DNA from 2 places in the Thermosyntropha tengcongensis genome. Region 2 is predicted to be linked to the other one. Evidence: riboswitches for the same ligand, from Rfam matches in the RefSeq annotation. Region 2 holds a riboswitch; the other holds the start of a gene.
What was found. A riboswitch is a leader RNA that binds a small molecule or an ion and turns the genes downstream of it on or off. The one in region 2 is predicted to bind glycine.

Region 1 (7,724 bases), 1.0 Mb from region 2:
TCCCGGAAGACGCGCTGCCCATTCATCAACTTTCGGATTATACTTCATGGTGCACGAGCCTAAAGGATAAAAACCGCTGTCAACACCATAAGCCTTTTTAGAAAGATCAGTAAAATGCCTTACTACTTCAACTTCACTCACTTCCGGAAGGTTTAGGCCGGTACTGCGCATAAAATCCTGAGGAATTTCTAAGGTTTCCGGAACTTCACAGGAGGGAAGGCTGAATGAATTACTGCCCGGTACATGCTTTTCAAATATAAGTTTACTCATCATTTTTCCCCTCCTAACACGGCAATCAGCTTATCAATTTCCGCTTTGGTCCGTTTTTCCGTAAAAGCCACAAGCATGGCATCCTTCAGCTCATATCCGCCTATAATACCATTGGCAAGCAGCCTGCGGTTCATTTCCCCCGGATTATCCATTTTTACAGCAAACTCCCGGAAAAATGGACCTTCATATTTAAGCTGAAAACCTTTTTTAAGAAACTCATTTTTTGCATACACTGCCATCTGGTGAGACCTTAAGGCAATGTTTTTCAATCCTTCCGGCCCTATAAGGCTTAGATAAATAGTGGCCGCCAGGGCACATAAAGCCTGGTTAGAACAGATATTGGAACTTGCCTTTTCTCTCCTTATATGCTGTTCCCTGGCCTGTAAAGTGAGGACAAAAGCCCTCTTGCCTTCGCTGTCTACTGACTGGCCTACAATCCTTCCCGGAATTTTGCGAAGGAGCTTCTCACTGGCTGCAAAAAATCCCAGATAAGGTCCGCCAAAACTTAAGCTGTTTCCTAAAACCTGCCCATCCCCTACTGCTATATCAGCTCCATATTCGGCAGGAGATTTAAGAATGGCCAGGGAAATAGGATCAACGCTCATTATCAAAAGCCCTTTGTTTTGATGTACTTTCTCAGCCAGTTCTTCAATTCCCGCTTCCAATAATCCGTAAAAATTAGGCTGCTGAACAATTACCCCGGCTGTCTCTTTATCTATCTTTTCTTTCATCGCCTCTACATCCATAAAACCGTTTCTTCCAGGCACCACTTCAAGATAGAACTTTCCTGACAGCTCATAGGTTTTTAGTATAGACAGGTTTTCCGGATGAATAGTATCCGGCACCACTATCTTTTTAGCCTTGCTAGAAGCGGCTACCTGACAGGCTTCCGCCAGGGCAGTGCCCCCATCATACATGGAGGCATTGGAAACCTCAAGTCCGGTGAGATTGCATATCATAGTCTGATATTCAAAAATGGACTGGAGTATTCCCTGGCTTATCTCTGGCTGATAAGGAGTATAGGCAGTATAAAATTCAGATCTCAGGAGAATCTGGTCCACCACCGCTGGAACAAAGTGGTCGTATGCTCCTGCCCCCAGGAAACAAGGGTATTCATCTACAGTTATATTTCGCCTGGCCTTATTGATAAGTTCGCGCCTTACTTCTATCTCGCTTAAACCAGGAGGTAAATCAAGCTCCCTTTTAAGCTTTACCTCTTCTGGAATATCAGCAAATAAATCTTCAAAAGAGCTGAACCCAATGCTTTTTAACATCTCCTCGGCTACCTGCGGAGGATTAGGAGTATATCTCATCAATATCTCCTCCCTAAAAGATTACTCTTCCTGCTCAGCGCAAAAAGCTTCATAAGCTTCCGCATTCATGAGTTTATCCAAACCAGATTTGTCTTTTATTTCGATAAGTGCAATCCAGTTAGCATAACAATCCTCATTCAGCAGTTCAGGAGACCCTTCCAGCTCTTCATTTACTTCTACTATAATGCAGGATACCGGTGTATAAACAGAAGAAACTGCTTTTACCGATTCTACCACGGCAATCCCTTCATCAGCGTCAAATTCAGCATCTACTTCCGGTAATTCAACAAAAACTATATCTCCCAAATGTTCCTGTGCATAATCCGTTATGCCTATATAAGCTTTATCTCCTTCTACTTTCAGCCATTCGTGATTTTCAGTATAAAGCAAATCTTTTTCAGTACGCATAATATATCCCTCCGTTTTTATTTATTTTTTTTGTTTCTGGTTTGTTTTTGATAAAAAGAATTTTTCATTACCCGTGCCTTTACCGGCTTATTGCGAATCATAATATCAATCTCGGTACCTTCAGAACTGTAATCTTTCTTTATCAGCGCCAGGCCTATGCTCCTGTCAAAAGTGGGAGAATGGGCACCACTGGTTACCCAGCCTATTTTTTCCCCATCTTTATATACTTCATAACCATGGCGCGGTATCCCCTTGCCTATCATTTCAAACTCAACCAGGATGCGTTTTAAGCCTTCTTCTTTCTGCCTTAAAAGAGCATTTTTGCCAATAAAATCATCTTCCGATTTAAGCTTTACAAAATATCCCAAACCTGCTTCCAGCGGGGTAATATCCTTATCTATTTCCTGCCCATATAAAGGAAGTTTGGCTTCAAACCTTAAAGTGTCGCGAGCTCCCAACCCTACTGGTACTACATCCTCACCTCCCGCTTTAAGTATCTCTTCCCAAACATGTACAGCATCTTCAGGCCTTATATAAATTTCAAAACCATCTTCCCCGGTATAACCAGTACGGGAAACTATACAGCTGACCCCAGCCACTTTTACATCCGGATTAAACCAGAAGAAATCAATGGTTTCCAGATCAGTATCCGTCAGTTTCTGCAAAATCTCCTGTGCTTTTGGCCCCTGCAGGGCAAGCTGTGCATACTGGTCAGAAACATTCTTCACTTCTACTCCAGAAAAAGCATGTTCCTTTATCCATGCAAAATCTTTTTCTACATTCGCCGCGTTTACCACCAGGAAGAAATGATGGGGATTATACTTATAGACCAACAAATCGTCTACTATTCCCCCATCTTCATAACACATCAGGGAATACATAACCTGATAGTTACTAAGCTTTTTGGCATCATTGGTAACCAGATACTGCACAAAATCTTCGGCTTTTTCCCCGGTAACTTCGATTTCTCCCATGTGGGAAACATCAAAAAGCCCGGCTTTAGTTCTTACCATGTGGTGTTCTTTGATAATTCCTTCAAACTGTACAGATAATTCCCAGCCTCCAAAATCAATAAGCTTTCCCCCATATTTCTCATGCATGGGAAAAAGGGGCGTCCTTTTAAGACTCATAACCTTTTACCTCCTTTTTAGCCATGTTGTGCTGCCAGCTGTCTTTTGAGTGCCGTTACCGTATTTTTCATTAAATAGGCAACGGTAACTGCTCCTACCCCCCCGGGTACCGGTGTTATATAACTGGCTTTCTTTAAAGCCCCCTCAAAATCAACATCACCAACAATATCCTTGCCTACTCGATTAATTCCAGCATCGATGACTATAGCCCCTTCACGGATCCATTCGCCAGGAATAAGGTTCGGTACGCCAGCTGCCACTACCAGGATTTCCGCATTGCGTACATGGTGCTCCAGCATCCCCCGCCTGGAAGTTTGATAGTGGCATATAGAAACTGTCGCTTCTTCCTTAAGCAGCATAGTGGCTACCGGCCTTCCAACGATAGAGCTGCTTCCTACTACGGTAACCTCTTTTCCTTTAAGATCAACCCCGGTCGACCTTATCAAAGCCATTATAGACTCGGCTGTACATGGATAAAGCGCTTCTGCTCCCAAAAAGAGTTTACCCATATTATAGGGAGTTACCCCTTCTACATCTTTAAGGCTGTTTATGCTCCACTGTACCTTGCGTGCATCAATATGTTCCGGAAGCGGCATATGCACCATAAGCCCATTTATAACAGGGTCGCGGTTTATGCGGTCAATCATCTTAAGAAGCCTTTCTTCGGAAGTATTGCGGGAAAGCTCAATAGTTTCATAATTTATACCAATCTGAGCTGCCAGCTTGCGCTGCGATTCCTTGTAAACAGCAGTCGCCGGATCATTCCCAACTTCAATCGTCATAAGGAAAGGTGCTACATGCTGTTTCTTGAGTTCCTCTATTTCAGCAGCAACTTCAGACAAAATCTGATCTCTTATCACTTTGCCGTAAAGCAGATTAGCTTTCTTAACATCATAAAGAGCATTCACTTTCCTTCTGCCTCCTCTTTGCTTTATTTTAGCTTTCCCTTTTAAACAGGTGGTATACAATGATGTCTATATCGGAAGTAAAAAAACGGTGAGCCTATAATATTATGTAAAATGTGTATACATAAAAAATTTCGACAGGGAAGAAAATGTGGCATTTTCTTCCCTGTCGAAATTGCTTCTTCAGGGCTTCGTCTGGATATGATCCTTTTGCCTGAAAGTTCCACCTTTGATTATGCCGATCAAAGGCTTGCCTCTTCGGCGATTTTTTAAAAAATCCTCTCTCATATCCTTCATCCGAAAGTATTCAGTTTTATTGAAAATAAAAATCCAATTCATAGAATTAACTCTTTATTTACATCTTTTGGACAATTATATAAAATTCTTCTTCCTCTTGACAAGACTTTTTTAAGTTAAAATTTTCACAACTTTATTTATATTCAAAATATTATTTTTCGATTAATTTGATATCAAAATAATCTTTTCCCGTGTCGATAAGCATATATGTACCTTTTAATCTTTGTCTGGGCTTTGCTGGGCTGCCTGGGTTTAAAAAAAGTATATCACCAATCCTCTCACAAAAAGGCACATGGGTATGTCCAAATATTACTACATCAGCCTCAACTTCCAGTGCCCTGTAATAAAGAGCATTTAAACCTTCCTTTACCCGGTACTGATGCCCGTGCAGAAGATAAACTTTTTTACCCCCTATATCAATATATTCTTCCAGAGAAGCCCCGGTCTTTCCGTTTATAAGGTCACAGTTCCCCAGAACACCGGTAAATCCAATCCTGGCCTCCCTGGCTAACCTTATTGCATCATCATAATAATCACCGGTAAATAAAAAATATTCAACTTCCTGCCTTTTAAGCATGGCAGCCAGATGATCTATGTTGTTGTGGGTATCCCCTAAAACAGCAATTCTTTTGTAATCCAAAGCCTTCCACATCATACATCCCTGCTTACAAGTTCCTTGATAACAGCCACCGCTTTCGCCAAGGCTTTTCCTCGATGGCTTATTCGGCTTTTTTCCCCGGCATCAAGTTCAGCAAAGGTAGCATTATAACCTTCCGGAATAAAAAGTGGATCATAGCCAAAACCTTTGTCTCCACGCGGAGCAAAAGCTATTTTCCCTTCACATTCGCCTCTTACTGTAAAAGTTTCTCCTTCTGGTGTACAAATAGCTATAACACATACAAATCTGGCAGTTCTTCTATCCTCTGGAATATCTGCAAGCATTTTCAAAAGCTTCAGGTTATTCTGCTCATCAGTTGCTTTTTCTCCTGCAAAACGAGCGGAATAAACCCCCGGCCTGCCATCCAGAGCATCTACCATCAAACCGGAATCATCAGCCAAACATATATATCCAGTAATTTTAGCCGTTATGGAAGCCTTTTTAACCGCATTTTCTTCAAAAGTAGCGCCATCTTCTTCAATCTCCGGCACTTCTACATCTATTTCTTCCAGCGTAATAACCTGTACCTTAAGGTCAGACAGTATCTCCGCAAGTTCCTTCTTCTTCTTCTGATTCCTGGTCATAAGGAGTATCTTTCTCATATTTTATCTCTCCTACAATTTCTTTTTGCATTTCAATAAGCCTTTCTATGCCTGCTGCTGCCAAAGCAAGCATATCATCAAGCTCTTCCCGGCTAAAAGGCCTTCCTTCTCCTGTTCCCTGCACCTCAACAAATTCTCCCTTTCCGGTCATCACCACATTCATATCTACTTCAGCTGCTGAATCTTCTGCATATTCCAGGTCCAGAATGGGTACCCCCTCATAAATACCTACACTGATAGCTGCCACATAATCTTTAATCGGTATCGTCTCAATAACCCCTTCATTTTTGAGCTTCTGCAGGGCTAAAAACAAAGCGACAAAACTGCCAGTTATGGAAGCAGTTCTGGTCCCTCCATCTGCCTGGATAACATCACAGTCAATCCAGACGGTTCGTTCTCCCAAAGCATTAAGATCTACTATCCCCCTTAATGCTCTGCCGATAAGCCTTTGGATTTCTGAAGTGCGCCCGCTTATCCTTCCTTTGCTTACTTCCCGCGGCGTCCTGGTAACTGTTGATGCAGGCAGCAGGGAATATTCAGCAGTAACCCACCCGCTTCCCGTACCTTTCAGAAAAGGAGGAACTTTATCTTCGATAAAAGCCGAACACAATACCCTGGTATCTCCCACCTCAATAAGCACTGAGCCATCAGGATGTTTTACAAAACCCGGGATAATCCTTACCGGTCTCATTTCATCAGCTGCACGGTTGCTAGGCCTTTGCATAAAATACCTCCATAACGTTTATTTTTTCCATAAGTTTCTATTCCCTATTATAAATATTATTTCCTTTTGCATCTATAGCCACAATACACGGGAAATTTTCCACCTTTAATTTCAGCAGTGCCTCCGGACCCAAATCCTTATAGGCTATCACTTCCACCTCTTTTATTTTGTGTGCCAAATAAACTCCAGCTCCTCCCACTGCTGCCAGATAGACAGAGCCATATTTTTTCATGGCTTCGATTACCTCAGCTGAACGTTCTCCCTTGCCGATCATCACCTTTAGCCCACAGCTTAAAAGAAGGGGCGTATAACTGTCCATCCTGCCACTGGTAGTCGGTCCGGCAGAACCAATAATTTTTCCCGGGGGAGCAGGACAGGGCCCTACATAATATATTATCTGCCCTTTAATATCAAACGGCAGGGATTCTCCTTTTTGCAGACTTTCTGTCATCCGTTTATGAGCAGCATCCCTGGCTGCATAAACTGTCCCTTCTACCAGCACCTCTTCTCCCATTTTAAGGTTCAATATATCTTCATCACTAACCGGTGCTTTGATTATCTTCATAACTGCCCTCCCTAAATTACCACCTTTGCTCTTCTGGTAGCATGACATCCCAGGTTTACTGCTACCGGAAGGCTTGCTATATGGGTAGGATAAGTTTCTATATTTACCGCCAGTGCCGTAGTTTTCCCTCCCAACCCCTGGGGGCCAATATTTAAGGCATTAATTGCAAAAAGCAGTTCCTCTTCCAGTTTTTTTACATCCTCCCTTTCACTGCGCACATCAATTGGCCTCATAAGCGCTTTTTTGGCAAGATAAGCAGCCTTTTCCATATTGCCTCCTATCCCTACCCCCACAATAACAGGAGGGCACGGATTAGCCCCTGCTTCCTCTACCGCTTTAACGACAAACTCCTTTATCCCTTCCACTCCCTGGGAAGGCTTCAGCATGGCAACCTTGCCCATATTTTCACTGCCTGCCCCTTTGGGCAATACGCTTATCTCAATATTCTCTCCCGGCACCAGCTCAATATGGATTATTCCCGGAGTATTATCACGGGTATTCTGCCGCACAAGGGGATCATTTACAACTGAAGGCCTGAAATAAGCTTTCCTGTACCCTTCTCTTATGCCTTCATTTACTGCTTCTGTTAGGCTCCCCCCGCTTATTATAACCTCCTGTCCCAGTTTAACTTCTACTACCACCATTCCTGTATCCTGGCACAAGGGCATCTTCTCTTTTACAGCCATATCAGCATTGGCAAGGAGTATTTCAAGTATTCTGCGGGCAATTCCTTCTTCTTCCTCATATGCTTTTTTAAGCCCCTGTCTTATATCATCAGGCAGCCTAATATTAGCATCTATAACCGCCTGACATACCCCGTTTTTTATCACTTCTGCTGCAATCGTGCGCATA
Region 2 (7,724 bases):
TTGGGCAGAAGAGCAATAGCCCGGATGGGAGAACCGGACCCATCCTTGATTTTGAGCGGCAGACCGATGTATATAAACCGCTTGCCTGCTACCTTGTCCAGATTGCAGTAGTGCTCGCTGTTGGTTATACCGTACCGGCCGCATACCCAGTGACCCGAGAAGTTGAGATCGTCCGGAGTCAGGTCGATGGCCGGAGCATCGATACCAATATTGACGACACCCTGCTCCGCCAGCCATACAGCTGCCCTTTCGGACACACCAGTGTACGGCCCTTCAGCATATTCCTTGGTCGGGTAGTGGCGATCGTAATGGCCCGTCCACATTATAAAAATGTCGCCCTTGCGGATCTCGAGTCCAGCCTTGTCCAGAGCTTCTTGAATATCCTCCGGTTCAATATATTTGGGGTATTGTACATGCCTCAGGTCTACGCAGATGGCATCACCGATGAAGAATTCGAATCCCATCTGGTCAATCGTTGGCCCATTAGGTTCGTATTCCCAAACCGCATCAACATGAGTCCCCGCATGCTCGCTGAGGAGCAGATTACGGGCTGAGAATCCAAGGGTCGGAGAACCGGTCGCCTTCTGGTTCTCTTCGTGGGTCTGGTTCACCATGATAAAGGTCTTCTGATGGATGGGGAAGAGCGGCATTCCCTGGTAAATAGGCTGCGATAAATCAATAATCTCGTATTGCTGGTTAAAATTCCGGGGGTCGATTTCAATCTTCCGCATTTTTTAAAAACACTCCTTCCTTTGTCGCTTAAACTCGACTTTAGAAATTACTCTTTGATAGTCGGGATTACACAGTAGTTGTTGGCATCAATTACTCCCTTGTCGGTTATCTTCCATTTCGGGCTGGTAGACAGGGAGAGGAATGCCAGGTGCATAAACGGTGCATGTACCTTGCAGCCAAGTTCTTCTGCTGCCATCCGGGTCAGGTTGCTCATGATCTCTGTGAGCTCTTCTGCAGTATGCTCATCAGTCATTAAGCCCCCTATCCTTAACGGCAGCTCCCCGATCACTTTTCCGTCCTTGGCTAATACTAATCCTCCCTGCAATTCTATTATCCGGTTTACAGCCAGTGCCATATCTTCATAGTTGGTTCCCATTACTATTATGTTGTGGGTGTCGTGGGATACGGTCTCGGCTATAGCCCCGGAGGTTAAGCCAAATCCTTTGACAAAGGTGGCTCCTATATCAGGCTGTCCATGTCTCCCTACTACCGCTATCGGCAGAAGGTCATTCTGAAGGTCCGGTTTTACATAGCCTCCTTCGGCTACCATTTCTGCCTCTACTGCATCAGTCAGGTTCTGGTCTACTATCAGCCCTATGCACCTTACGGTTACTTTGCCTTCTTTGTCGCATTTTACTTTGAGTTCTTCCGGTTTTACCGGCGCTCTCTTTACGGAGTGTTTTACATAGTCAGGATAGGTGTACCTGGGAAGATCTATTAACAGTTTTCCGTCTTTGGCTACCAGCTGCCCTTTCAGGAATACTTCGGATACGTTCATGTCTTCCAGTTTGCCTTCGATTACGGCTATATCTGCAAGCTTGCCGGGTGCCAGTACTCCCAGTTCATCAAGGCCGTGCCAGGTTGCCGGGTTGATGGTGGCCATCTGGATGGCTTCTACCGGGTCTACTCCCTGTTTGATGGTCCTTCTTATGATGTCGTTCATGTGCCCGTATTTGGCTATGTCTTCGGCCAGCATGTCGTCGGTTGCCAGTATCGCACGGCGGGAGTCCATGCCTTCCTCGGTTATGGCCCTTATGCATTCCGGCATGTTCCTCTGGGTTGAACCTTCTCTCATCAGCACATATACACCATAGCGCAGTTTTTCCATCATTTCTTCTTTGGTGGTGGTTTCATGACAGGATACATCGGTTCCGCCTGCTATGATGTGTGCTGCCAGGTGCGGCCCAAAGAGTTCCGGCGCGTTGCCGTCCACTTTTTTGCCCAGGCTTTTTGCATATACAGTTGATACTATGGTATCCCTGAATACAGCCGGATTGTGTTTGTATACATCTTTGGCAGCGCTTACTCCCTGGGTTTCCCCTATCCCGGATACGGTCGGATAGTTAAGCATTTCCGGCAGGTCTTTGGAGGTTATGTTGTAGCCTGCAGTCTCCAGGCCAGGTGAATCAGGGGTTAAGGCCGGTACTCTGGAAAATACATGCTGGGGCATTAAGGCTGCTTCTTCACACATAGCCTTTATTCCCATGGGGCCCAATACGTTCCCTATTTCATGCGGGTCAGATATTAAACAGGTTGTTCCGGTAGGTATGGACAATCTGGAAAATTCAGTGATGGTGAGCATGGCACTCTCAAAGTGCATATGGGAATCGATAAATCCAGGGCATATATATTTGCCCTTCATGTCATATACTTCAGTGTTCGGTCCGATAAGGGAAGAGCAGTCCCCTACCATTAAGATGTATTCCCCGTGGATAGCTACATCTGCTTCATAAATCTCCCGGGTAATTACGTTTACCACTTTTCCGCCTTTTAAAACTTTTTCGGCATACTGGTTGGGATCCATCAATACATCTACCAGCTTCTGCCTCTCGGATACCAGTTTTAAGTCTTTGATGTTGAGGCTCATTTCACCGGACATATAAACTTTCCTCCTTCACGTTTAGTAAACATAGAAAAACTTTTTAGACCACAATTGATCTCACATTTATTCTGCCTAAAAACTCCTGTTTTATTCCCGCTGTCGCCAAATTTCTGTACAGCACATCAAACTGCGAAATTTGCCTGTAATATGTATTTTTTGGAAAATATTTTACATAATTTAATCTTTTTTTAATTATTTCTTAACATTTTATTAACAAAATTCCCTACGTTTTCAGTCTATCTTAAGTGGATTATATAATTCAATACTTCCACGATTTTACTTTACAATGCTCACCATAAATATGTTTTATTGCCTTATGCATCTAAAGCAGCCAGGCAAAATAAAAAGACAGAGTATAAGACATCCTCCATGCCTTTACTCTGTCTTATGGGCCTGAGAGATTCGCTTTTTAACAGCTTGCTCCTTCGGCGTCTTTTAAGACTTTCCAGAGCTGCATCAGGATACGGTCCTTTTACCTGAGAGTTTCGCTAAACATCAGGCACATTCATGCTTAGCTTGCTCCTTCGGTATGGGACAAGCCCATTCTCCCTTTTCCTTCATCTGCATATATACTATTTTTATAAAACAGACATTATTACTTAACTTAAAGTTTGTGATTTTTATCGCAAAACCAATTTTAATATATCCTTCTCACCTTAACATGTCAATAGCACAAACTATTTATAAATAAAGGTTATCTGTATAATAAATTGCATATATATAAAGCCGCGATAAATCCGCTTATATCAGCAGATAATCCTGTAATAATCGAATATCTGTATTTTTTAATACCCACAGAGCCAAAGTAAACAGTCAAAACAAAAAACGTAGTATCGGTTGTTCCCTGCATCACAGAAGCCAAGCGGCCAATAAAAGAATCTGGCCCATATACGCGCATAAGTTCAGTTGCCATTCCTAACACCCCGCTGCCAGAAAGAGGGCGCATAATAGCCAGAGGCAAAATTTCAGAAGGTGCCCCCAGTTTGGAAGTAAGCGGATCTAAAATACTGCTCAAATATTCCATGGCTCCCGAAGCTCTAAAAACCGAAATGGCAACCATCATGCCCACCAAAAAAGGAATTATTTTTACAGCAGTGGTAAAGCCTTCTTCAGCACCTTCCACAAAGGTTTCATAAACCGGAACTTTTTTTATAAGGCCATAAACCGGAATGGTAAAAAGCAAAAAAGGAATAGCCCATCTGGATATTATATTCATGACTTCAAAAAGCACCTATCTTATCCTCCCCATCCTCTTCCTGAACCAGTAATCAAGGGAAACAGCTATAAGCATGGAAAAAGCCGTAGCAAAAATGCAGGGCCCTACAATTTCAGCAGGATTGCTGGAACCAAAAGACAGCCTGACTCCAATAATCGTGGCTGGAATCAATGTTATACAGGAAGTGTTAAGAGCCAAAAACGTACACATAGCTTCCGAGGCTTCTTTTGAGTTATTATTTAACTTCTGCAGTTCCTGCATAGCTTTCATGCCAAAAGGGGTAGCCGCATTGCCTAAACCCAACATGTTAGCACTCAAATTCAATATTATAGCCCCCATAGCTGGATGTTCCGGAGGAACGCTTGGAAACAACCTTACGGTCAAAGGTTTCATTACCCTGGCCAAACTTTCTACCAAACCGGCTTTTTCCGCAATCTTCATTATTCCCAGCCATAACGCCATAACTCCCACTAAATCAAAACATACTTCAACTGCTCCTTTAGCTGCTCCCAGCGCTGCTTCTGTCACAACTTCTATATTCCCATTAAAAGCTGCTGTAACAATCCCGCTTGCAAGGAGCACAAGCCATATTATATTGAGCATTACCCACCCTCCCAGCAAAAATTCCTGCTAGAAGGTTATGAAATTTCCATAAAAAATAGAACAGTTCAAAGTTTTTGAACTGTTCTGGACACTCTTACTGCATTTTTGTTTCATTTCCCTTATTTTTCTCTTTTATGAGGCTTTCCATTTTTTCAATAAACTGGGGGGCTAAATCTACAATCCTTTCTGCCAGAGGATTTCCACTTACAGACATCAAACGCACATCATTCATTCTAACTACCAAAAAACCTATTGGCTTAACCGACACCCCAGCTCCACTTCCTCCTGCAAACGGAAGGCTATCACCTTTTTTCCCATCTGACAGTTCATATTCCCCTCCCCCGGCTACAAAACCTGTAGCCACCTGGGAAACCGGAATTATAACCGTACCATCATTGGTTTCCACGGCATCACCTACTACCGTATTGACATCCACCATTTCCTTTATGCTCTGCATGGCAGTTTTCATCAATCCTTCAATAGGATGAGGGTTATTGCCGGTTTCTTTCTGTTCCATACCTAAACCTCCTGATTTTCAAGTAAAATATATATATTCCTATGAGAATAATATGTACGGTTGCCGTCCGTACTATACAAAGAAGCTCTGAGTTTTTATCCTGGAACATAAAATCAGGATAAACAGAAACATAAATCTTTTTTATCCTGGTTTGGCTGCTCAAAAAACTTAAAAATACCCCTTTTACAATCCACAAAACACCTGCCGCTAAAGCTGTATAGGCAGCATTGTTTAATCCCAGAGTCGTTTTCCAGGCAAACCTTTCGATAAAAATTCCCCTTAACATTTTTTGGTATATTTTTCTAATATCTCCTACATTTAAGCCTTCCCGGTTCTTCAGCCACTTTTTTTCCCGCAGGATTTTTTCAATACTTTCTATATCCAATCTGTGAGTAAAGCTATTCATGCATAATCTGCCCCAGCAGAACTGCAAACTCACCCTTGCTTTTTCATCTTCCAATCTTATTTTGACAGATACCTTTATTCTCAAAGGTGCAAGCAAGGCCAGAAAAACAAGAAGGCTGATGCATATAACCCACATAATTAGCTAATTCTCCTGTTTTTCATAATAGTTTCCATATTTTAAAAAGAGTTATACATCAGCCGTTATTTTAAATTTTCGATTTCTTTTTCAATAGCTGTTATTATTTTGTACATTTCATCATCTACCACTATATTGGCCCTGGTTTCCCGGAAAGTAGGGCAATGCAGATTATAGTCAACAATCTTTTTGCTTATACGTTCCAAAGCCAGGCGGCTTTCATAATAAAAATGCGCCTTTTTCTTTTCGAAATTTTTATAGGCCTGACTGCTTCTCTTCTGGCTGAAGAACATGTGTATATATTTTTTAAAATATTCAACTTCCCGGTTAAGTTTTTCAAAATCGGCATCAATTTCTTTCCCCAGTTCAATCCAGTAAGGAGCGAAATTATTATCTTTAAGTATCTTGAAAACCATGCGCAGTTCGGGAGGTTCAAAAGGATTTTCATAAAACTTGATAGGTTTGCCCGCTCCTTTAAGGTTATCAAATTCACCCCTGGCCATCGCTTTTTCTATCTGCATTTCCACCAAATCCTGGGTGCTGCTCATATACCTGGCCAAAGGCCTTGCCTTTTCTGCCTTAATTTTTACTTCTTCTTCATAGGATCTTTCACTCATCATCTATTCCCCCTCTAACTCCGGCAGTTCTTTAAGGCTTGACAAGCCAAAAAGTTTCAGGAATTCATCAGTAGTCACATATAAAACCGGCCTGCCCGGTACATCTTTATATCCAGCCTCAGCAATAAGCTCTTTCTCCAGCAGGCTGGATATAATCTTATCCACCTTTACTCCCCGTATTTTTTCAATCTCTGCCCTGGTTACCGGCTGTTTGTAGGCAATTATGGCCAGGGTCTCCACAGCTGCCCTGGAAAGCTTTTTCTTGACTGTGCGGCTTATACGCGCCAGAATATCTGAATATTCTTTTTTGGTACACATAAAAACTTCATTCTGGTCAACAACTATCTGTATACCCCTTTTTATATCTTCATTATATTCCTGCACAAGTTCATCCAGTATGACTATAAGGTCATCTTTCACAATATTTAGAATCCCAGCCAGCTCATCTATACTCATCTTTTCTGCCCTTACAAATAAAACTGCCTCGATGGCCGCTTTAATCTGATCACGCATAATCATAAGCCTTCTTCCACCCGCAAAAATATTTTTATCGGCATCTCCTGAGCCTCCTGACAGGCCATAACCTTCCCCAGACGAATAAGTTCAAGCAAAGCCAAAAAAAGAGCCAGGGCTTCTCTTCTCCATTTTATACCATGGAACAGTTCCTGAAAAATAATCTCCTTCTTTTTTGCAAGTTTAGCCAAAATTTCCTCCATTTTTTCTGCTACATTTATATCACCGACTGGAACTTCATACCCTTCCTCCACCTCAGGCAGCCTGCTAATAACAGCTTTATAGGCTTTTATCAAGTCTCTGGTATCAACTGTCAATTCTTCAACAAATGTCACTTCATAATGAGATTCCCGGAAAAATACCCTTCTTATATCTCCTTCCTGCCTGGCTTCTAGCCAAAGAGCAGCCTTCTTATACCTGCGGTATTCCAGAAGGCTTTTTACCAAGTCTGCCCTTGGATCTGCCTCCTCTTCCCCTTCTTCTTCGTCAAAAGATACCCGTGGAAGGAGCATCTTCGATTTAAGCTGCAGGAGATAGGAGGCCATAAGCAAAAAATCGCCCAGGCTTTCCATATTTATCCTATCTTCTTTTTTTAGATATTCTATATACTGGTCACTTATCCGGGCTACCGGTATATCATATATATCTATTTCATTTTTCTCAATCAAGTAAAGCAGAAGATCCAGAGGCCCGTGGAAAACTTCCAAATCAACCACATAACCCATAAGCTATCCCTCAATTTTAAAATACTAAAAGATGCAAAAAGCCGTAAATTATTTTAACCAGTGGCCATATGATGGCTGAAGTAGCCCCGGTAAAAATAAGCACCAGAAGAATAAGAAAGCCATACTGTTCCATAGAATAAATCACTCTTGCCCCGGAATCCGGCAAAATACCAGCCAAAATCTTGGCTCCATCCAGCGGGGGTACCGGTATAAGGTTGAAAGCAGCCAAAATAAGATTGATCCATATAAGAGGCTCTATAAGCCTTATGGCATATATACCCCATTCTGCTCCCTCAAAAGGCAGCAAAAACTTATAGGCCAGCATGCCAGCCAGAGCAAGCAGTATGTTCATACCTGGCCCGGCTAAAGAAACCAGCA

Region 1: linked by a shared signal. The riboswitch ahead of ACZ42E_RS02135 (bifunctional 5,10-methylenetetrahydrofolate dehydrogenase/5,10-methenyltetrahydrofolate cyclohydrolase) and the one ahead of ACZ42E_RS07055 (adenine deaminase) in region 2 are both predicted to bind glycine.

What each region holds. Positions count from the first base shown of each region.
Region 1 is NZ_AP042437.1:448,617-456,340, reverse strand. It holds gene gcvPB (aminomethyl-transferring glycine dehydrogenase subunit GcvPB) at 1-270, opposite strand, end outside; gene gcvPA (aminomethyl-transferring glycine dehydrogenase subunit GcvPA) at 270-1,583, opposite strand; gene gcvH (glycine cleavage system protein GcvH) at 1,605-1,991, opposite strand; gene gcvT (glycine cleavage system aminomethyltransferase GcvT) at 2,009-3,121, opposite strand; gene ACZ42E_RS02135 (bifunctional 5,10-methylenetetrahydrofolate dehydrogenase/5,10-methenyltetrahydrofolate cyclohydrolase) at 3,139-4,029, opposite strand; glycine riboswitch at 4,219-4,323, opposite strand; gene ACZ42E_RS02130 (metallophosphoesterase) at 4,475-4,963, opposite strand; gene ACZ42E_RS02125 (XTP/dITP diphosphatase) at 4,975-5,583, opposite strand; gene rph (ribonuclease PH) at 5,516-6,307, opposite strand; gene ACZ42E_RS02115 (Fe-S-containing hydro-lyase) at 6,345-6,872, opposite strand; gene ACZ42E_RS02110 (fumarate hydratase) at 6,884-7,723, opposite strand.
Region 2 is NZ_AP042437.1:1,480,105-1,487,828, forward strand. It holds gene ACZ42E_RS07050 (cyclase family protein) at 1-731, opposite strand, end outside; gene ACZ42E_RS07055 (adenine deaminase) at 779-2,611, opposite strand; glycine riboswitch at 2,993-3,065, opposite strand; glycine riboswitch at 3,069-3,175, opposite strand; gene ACZ42E_RS07060 (spore maturation protein) at 3,309-3,830, opposite strand; gene ACZ42E_RS07065 (nucleoside recognition domain-containing protein) at 3,846-4,433, opposite strand; gene ytfJ (GerW family sporulation protein) at 4,528-4,950, opposite strand; gene ACZ42E_RS07075 (DUF2953 domain-containing protein) at 4,925-5,491, opposite strand; gene ACZ42E_RS07080 (DnaJ family domain-containing protein) at 5,557-6,111, opposite strand; gene scpB (SMC-Scp complex subunit ScpB) at 6,112-6,627, opposite strand; gene ACZ42E_RS07090 (segregation and condensation protein A) at 6,624-7,346, opposite strand; gene ACZ42E_RS07095 (site-2 protease family protein) at 7,363-7,724, opposite strand, start outside.